DNA from 2 places in the Asanoa sp. WMMD1127 genome. Region 1 is predicted to be linked to the other one. Evidence: riboswitches for the same ligand, from Rfam matches in the RefSeq annotation. Region 1 holds a riboswitch; the other holds the start of a gene.
What was found. A riboswitch is a leader RNA that binds a small molecule or an ion and turns the genes downstream of it on or off. The one in region 1 is predicted to bind thiamine pyrophosphate.

Region 1 (3,202 bases):
TCTGTCCCGCGGACCAACGCCGCCCGCGATGCGCCGCCACCAGGCCCGCAGCGCGGCACCAGGCAGGGTCTGGCCGGCGCATCAACACGGCCCGCGATGCGCCGCCGCCCGGGCCCGCGGCTCGGCACGAGGCAGGGTCTGGCCGGCGCATCAACGCGGCCCGCGCCGCGCCCGGCGGCCGGGCGCGGCACCTGACTACTTGCGGTTCTCGGCCAGCCAGCGCTCGGCGAAATCGACTGCGGCCCGTTGCGACATGAGCCGGCTGAGCGCGCCGCCGACCCGTCCCGACCGGACCACGCCGGTCGCGTCGAAGTCGGCGCCGAGCAGCTCGAAGTCGCCCTCGTCGAGGTCGACGTCGTCCCACCAGACCCACTCGCGGCCGCCGTCGGGGGTCAGCACCGCCGCGCCGAGCCGGGCCGTCGGCGGGGTCGGCTGACGATATTCGGCCAGGTGCAGCGAGGTGTTGGACTCGTGGCCGACGCCGAGCAGCAGCACGTCGCCGTCCAGCCCGTAGATCTTGCCCAGCGGCGAGTCGGGCCCGAGCATGCCGGATCGCGGCTGCCCGTAGACCACCTCGGTGGCCAGCCGGCCCAGCGCCGCGAACGAGACCTGCGGGTGGTCGCTGCGCTGCGCGTCCGGCCAGGTGCGGACGAGCTCGGCGACCGCGCCCATCCACCGGCTCGGCGTCACGGCCGGGTCGAAGCCGGGCATGTGCTCGCGGATCACGGACCACCACCCCGGCGGTACGGGCGGGTTCTGCCACTCGGCCGGGTCGGAGTTGTCGGGCGTGTGGGTCGGCACGACCAGCGTCCCGTCGGGACCGAGCACGTCACGCAGCGCGAGCACCAACGCCTGCGGCCCGCCGGCGACGTAGCCGACCGGCTTGAGCGAGGCGTGCACGAGCAGCGTCGAACCGGGCCGCACGCCGAGCGCCGTCAGGTCGGCGGCGAGCGACTCGCGGGTGTGCGGCAGCCGTTCGGCGGCCTCGGCGGGGTGGCTGGTCACGAGGCGTCCGCGATCCGGGTGAGGATCGCCTGGGCCAGCACCTCGGGCTGTCGTTCGGTGATCCAGTGGTCGACACCGGGCAGCGGCAGGAAGCGGTAGTCGCCGGTCACGTGGTCGCCGGCGCCGGTGGCCGCGACCTGCCCGACGGCGACGTCCCGGTCACCCCAGACGTACGTCGTCGGCCGCTCGACCGGGCCGACCTTGGCCAGCTCCTCGATCACCAGGGCGCGGTACCAGTTGAGGGCCGCCGTCAGCGCGCCCGGCTCCAGCAGCGGCGCGGCGAACACCTCCACCTGGTCGCCGACGCCCGCGAGCACCGTGCGCAGGCCGGCGCCGCCGTCGCGGGTGAGCACGTGCTCGGCCTTGCCGACGGTCCGGAACAGGTCGATGTAGGACGAGCGCCGTTGCTGGTCGGCGTCGGTCAGCAGGGCGTGCGCGAAGGCGGCCGGGTGGGGCACCGAGACGGCGGTCAGCGAGCGGACGCGCTCGGGGTGCGCGGCGGCGAGCTGCCAGGCGACGAACGCGCCGAAGTCGTGCCCGACCACGTCGGCCCGGCCGCCGGCCAGCTCGTCGACGAACGCGACGGCGTCGGCGACACATTCGGCCTGGCGGTACGCGTCGACGCCGCTGGGCCGGGCGCCCGGCGAGTAGCCGCGCTGGTCGACCGCGAACGTGCGCAGGCCGGCCGCGGTGAGGAGCGGGGTCACGCCGGCCCAGGCGTGCCGGTTGGTCGGAAAGCCGTGCAGCAGGAGCACCGGCGGGCCACCGGGCGGACCACCCTCGGCGACCTCGAAACTGAGCCCCCGCGTCTCGATCCGCATGCGCGCGAGCGTACCTGTCGGCAGCGGTGTTAGCCTGGCGAGACAACTTCACATCCGACAGGGGAGCGCACAGCGCTGAGAGTGCGGGCAGTTTCCGCAGACCCTCGAACCTGATCTGGGTAATGCCAGCGCAGGGAGCTCGGTCTACTTCTCCAGCCGCGCCATGTCTCGGGCCATTCCGGGGCATGGCGTGCGTCTTCTCCTGGTTCACCGAACTGGGAGGCAATCACCGATGGCATCACACCGCTGGCGTACGGTCGACATCGTCGTCGCCGCCGTGCTGGGCGTCGCGTTCGGCGTCGTGTTCTGGGCCTGGGGCCTGCTCTACAACGGACCCGCCGACGCGATCCCGCTGCCCGCGCGCACGCTGCTCTACGGCGTCTGGCTGCTGCCCGCCGTGCTCGGCGCGCTGGTCGTCCGCAAGCCCGGCGCCGCGTTCTTCACCGAGACCGTCGCCGCGCTGGTGTCGGTCGCGCTCGGCACCACGTGGGGTTGGACCCTGGTGCTCCAGGGCCCGCTGGAAGGGCTCGGCGCCGAGCTCGTCTTCGCGCTGTTCGCCTACCGCGTCTACCGGCTGCCGGTGGCCGCCCTCGCCGGCGCGGCGGCCGGACTGGTGGCCGCGCTCTACGACGTCATCTACTGGTACCCCGGCAACTCGTGGGGCACCTTCGGCGTCCCGTACCTGGCGCTCACCGCGGCCAGCTCCCTGGTCATCGCCGGCGGCGGCGCCTGGCTGCTGACCCGGTCGCTGGCCAACACCGGCGTCCTCGACCGGTTCCCGGCCGGTCGCGAACGCGCGGCGGTCTGACCTGTCGTGAGCGCCGTCGAACTGCGCGGCTTCGGCTGGCGGCACGCCGGCCGCAAGGCGTGGGCGGTGCGCGGGGTCGACCTGCGCGTCGAGCGCGGCGAGCGGGTGCTGCTGCTGGGTCCGTCCGGGGCCGGCAAGAGCACCCTGCTGGCCGCCCTGGCCGGCCTGCTCGCCGACGACTCCGGTGAGCGCGAGGGCATCGCCGAGATCGACGGCCTGGACACCCGTAAGGCGCGGGAACGGGTCGGCATCGTCTTCCAGGACCCGGCGACCCAGCTGGTGATGTCGCGGGTCGGCGACGACGTGGCGTTCGGCCTCGAGAACCGGGGCGTCCCCCGAGACGAGATCTGGCCGCGGGTCACCGAGGCGCTGGCCGCGGTCGGCCTCGACCAGCCGCTGGACCGGTCCACCCATGCGCTCTCGGGCGGCGAGCAGCAGCGGCTCGCGCTGGCCGGCGCCCTCGCGCTGCGGCCGGACCTGCTGTTGCTCGACGAGCCGACGGCCAACCTGGACCCGGCCGGCGCGGCGCTGGTGCGGGCGTCGTTGCGCGACGCGGTGTCCCGGGACA
Region 2 (3,202 bases), 2.1 Mb from region 1:
GGCGCGTCCGACACCGCGGACACCACCGCGACACCGTGCGCGCCGGCGGCACGCAGCGACGGAACCCGGGCCGCGGTCACGCCGCCGATCGCGATCACCGGCACCTTGACGGCGGCCGCGACCGCGCCGACCCCGGCGGGTCCGATGGGGTCCGGCAGCCCGTCCTTGGTGACGGTCGCGAACGCGGGACCCACGCCGAGGTAGTCCGCCCCGGCCGCGACGAGCTCCGCCGCCCGCGCCGGATCCCGGGCGGTGCCGCCGATCAGGTGGGCCGGCCCCGCGATCCGGCGCACCACCTCGACCGGCAGGTCGTCGGCGCCGACGTGGGTGCCGTCGGCCCGGGCGGCGAGCGCCAGGTCGACCCGGTCGTTGACGATGCACAGCGCCCCGGCCGCCCGGCAGAGCAGCACCACCTCACGCGCGAACGCGTACCGCGACCGGTCGTCGCTCGTCTTGGTGCGGACCTGGACGACCGGCGCCCCGCCGGCCAGCGCGGCCCGCACGGCCGCGAGCGCCGCCGCGCCCCCCGCGGCGGAGGTGACCACGTGCAGCCGGCCGATCATGCCGCCACCGCCCGGCGCCGGCCCGGCAGCAGGAACAGCGCCGTCAGCACCGCCGCGACCGCCAGGCTGACCAGGGACGCCGACCAGCCGTTGGCGGGATCGATGCCGAGGTCCTCCTGGCGCGCCGTCCACCAGGCCGTCCAGCCCTGGCCGGCCGACGGGAACAGCGTCGGCAGGGTCAGCTGGTAGGCGACGAAGCCGGCGGCCCACGGGATCAGCAGCCACGGTCGCGACGGCGCGGTCGCGGAGACGTCCCAGCGGCCGCGCGGCAGCACGAAGTAGGCGACGGCGAAGACCGCGACCAGCGGCACGAACACCGCGCCGATGAGGAACAGGAACGGCTCGTACGAGACGATGTCGACGGCCAGGGCCAGCAGCGTGGCGAGGGCGCCGACGGCCACCGCGAGCACCCGCCGGTCGACGCGCTCGAGGATGTTGTTGCCCGACACCGAGGTGGAGTAGACGTTGGCGAACGCCTCGTCGACCTCGACGACCACCAGCACGGCCAGCGCCACCGCGCCGAAGGGCACCGCCAGCAGCGCGTCGACGACGTCCAGCCCGCCGGCCCCGTACGCGGCGAGGGCGAGCGCGCCCAGCACGAAGCAGGCGATCGTCGCGGTGCCGTAGCCCACGGCGGCGCCGGCGAACGCGGCCCGGCCGCTGCGGGTGTAGCGGGTGTAGTCGGCCACCAGCGGGAACCAGGAGACCGGCATCGCGATGACCAGGTCGACCGAGGTCCAGAACGAGCCGCCGTCGCCGCTCAGCGGTTGGGGTGAGGCCCGGAGCACCTCGACGAACAGGTACGCGCCGGCGATCAGCGCGGCCCAGACGGCGTAGCGGGCCAGCAGTCGGAAGGCGCCCAGCGGCCGCAGCGCCATCAGCGTGGCCACGGCGCCGCCGATCAGCACGAACGGCCACCGCGGCGCGTCCAGCACCCGGGCGGCGGCGGACGCGATGATGAAGATCTCGAAGGTCGCCCAGCCGACGCACTGGAGGAGGTTGAACACCGTCGGCAGGTACGAGAGCCGGCGGCCGAGCAGACCGCGCAGCAGGACCATGGTCGGCGCGCCCTCCCGCGCGCCGGCGGCCGCGCCGAGGCCCAGCAGCAGGGAGCCGATGACGGCGCCGACCACGATGGCCAGGACGGTGACGCCGAGCGGCCGGCCGGGCAGCACGGCAAAGGTGGCGGCCACCGGCAGGAGCAGGCTGACGCCGAGGCTGCCGAAGAGGCCCGCGGTGTCGCGGAAGCCGAGCGCGCGCGTGGGGGCCGCCGACTCGGCGACGGCGGTTGACGAGGAAAGAGACACCTTCAGACGCTCCCTACGCCGGCATTACCCGGACCAGGTTCCGACGGTCGGCGGCGCCTCAGCCGCCCTCTCAGCCCGGTGCTCCGAGCTCCCGTTTGTGACTTCCGGCAGGCTAGTGACCGGCACCGCCCACGGTCAACCAGGGTGGCGCAGGTCTCCTACCGTCGACATTACGCTCCAGGCCGCCAGACCACGGCCGAATCTCTCCGTTGTCCGCCCAAGGGCGAGCGACTCACAGACCACCGCGCACTCGCCGCGACAACGACCTTGTTCACGCCGGATGGCGCTCGCGCGACCCGAAGGCCAAGTGTCTACTATGGATTACATGCGGTTTCCGATTTGGCACAGCGATAATTTCACTGACGGAATTTACGGGGAGATCGAATGGTGGCTGCGTGAGCTGGCGTTCGAGACAACTCTTCTATGCGGCAGCTCCAACTCTTTCCGGCGGCTCAATCGGCCGCCGTGCGGGATAGGAATCGGCGCAATTATTCGGTCGCGGGTGAGGATTTTCGTCGTGAGCATGCGCGGCATCGGGAATGGGGTCTGGGTCAGCGGCATGCTCGGAAGTTGCGCCGCGCGTATGGTTATGTTCCCGATGACGCGGAGGTGCTGGCGGCGTGGGATCAGCGGTTGAGAGCGGCTCGGACGGTCGAGCCCATCCCGGCGATGCCGGCCGAGCGAGTTCCGCCGCGAGAATGCGGAGTTTCGGGCCTGGTGCCTGGGTGCCGCGGGTGCGCCGCCGGCTGGCCGATCCCTAGCCGGGCCGAGCACGGCCGGTCCTGTCGAGCGCACGGCGATCAGCGTCCCGTCCGGTGGGCTGACCTCGACTCGGGTCGCGTCTGCCGAACCCGTCGCGGCCGGTCCTGTCGAGCCCGGGGCGATCAGCTCCGCTTCCGGGGAGATGGCCCCGACTCGGTCGCGCTTCCTGAGCCGGACGCGAACGGACCGGTTGAGCGTTGAATGGCGAAGCCGGTGGCGGCCAATCCGGCCCTTGTCGAAACCGAATCGTATGGTTATCAGAGCCGCCATCGACTGCGGGATGCCAGATCCGCGCAGTTATATGTCGAAGATTAGACGCAAGCGGCGGTTCCGTTTCGGCGGCAGGCCGTCGACTCTGGACGACCGCTGCGGACGCAGACCTGAACAAGCAGAGAAGCATGCGACGCCGAGCGGTTGGCGTGTCGAAAGCTCCGGCGATTTCCGGCCGCAGCCACGTAGGCGGACCGGGACGGGAGCGCCTATTCACCCGGCGCGCAGCCGTTGGGGCGGTCCGAGGGTGGCCAGACGTAGGGGAGGTCCGGTGGGACGTCGCCGAAGATCGGGGCGTAG

Region 2: another riboswitch for thiamine pyrophosphate. It lies ahead of O7635_RS27400 (cytosine permease); the one in region 1 lies ahead of O7635_RS37580 (ECF transporter S component).

Annotation. Positions count from the first base shown of each region.
Region 1 is NZ_JARUBP010000001.1:7,852,790-7,855,991, reverse strand. Features, by position in the region: gene O7635_RS37590 (AAC(3) family N-acetyltransferase) at 196-1,005, opposite strand; gene O7635_RS37585 (alpha/beta hydrolase) at 1,002-1,826, opposite strand; TPP riboswitch at 1,876-1,981, shown strand; gene O7635_RS37580 (ECF transporter S component) at 2,059-2,634, shown strand; gene O7635_RS37575 (ABC transporter ATP-binding protein) at 2,641-3,202, shown strand, end outside.
Region 2 is NZ_JARUBP010000001.1:5,739,868-5,743,069, forward strand. Features, by position in the region: gene thiE (thiamine phosphate synthase) at 1-563, opposite strand, end outside; gene O7635_RS27400 (cytosine permease) at 560-1,870, opposite strand; TPP riboswitch at 1,864-1,975, opposite strand; gene O7635_RS27405 (MSMEG_6728 family protein) at 3,112-3,202, opposite strand, start outside.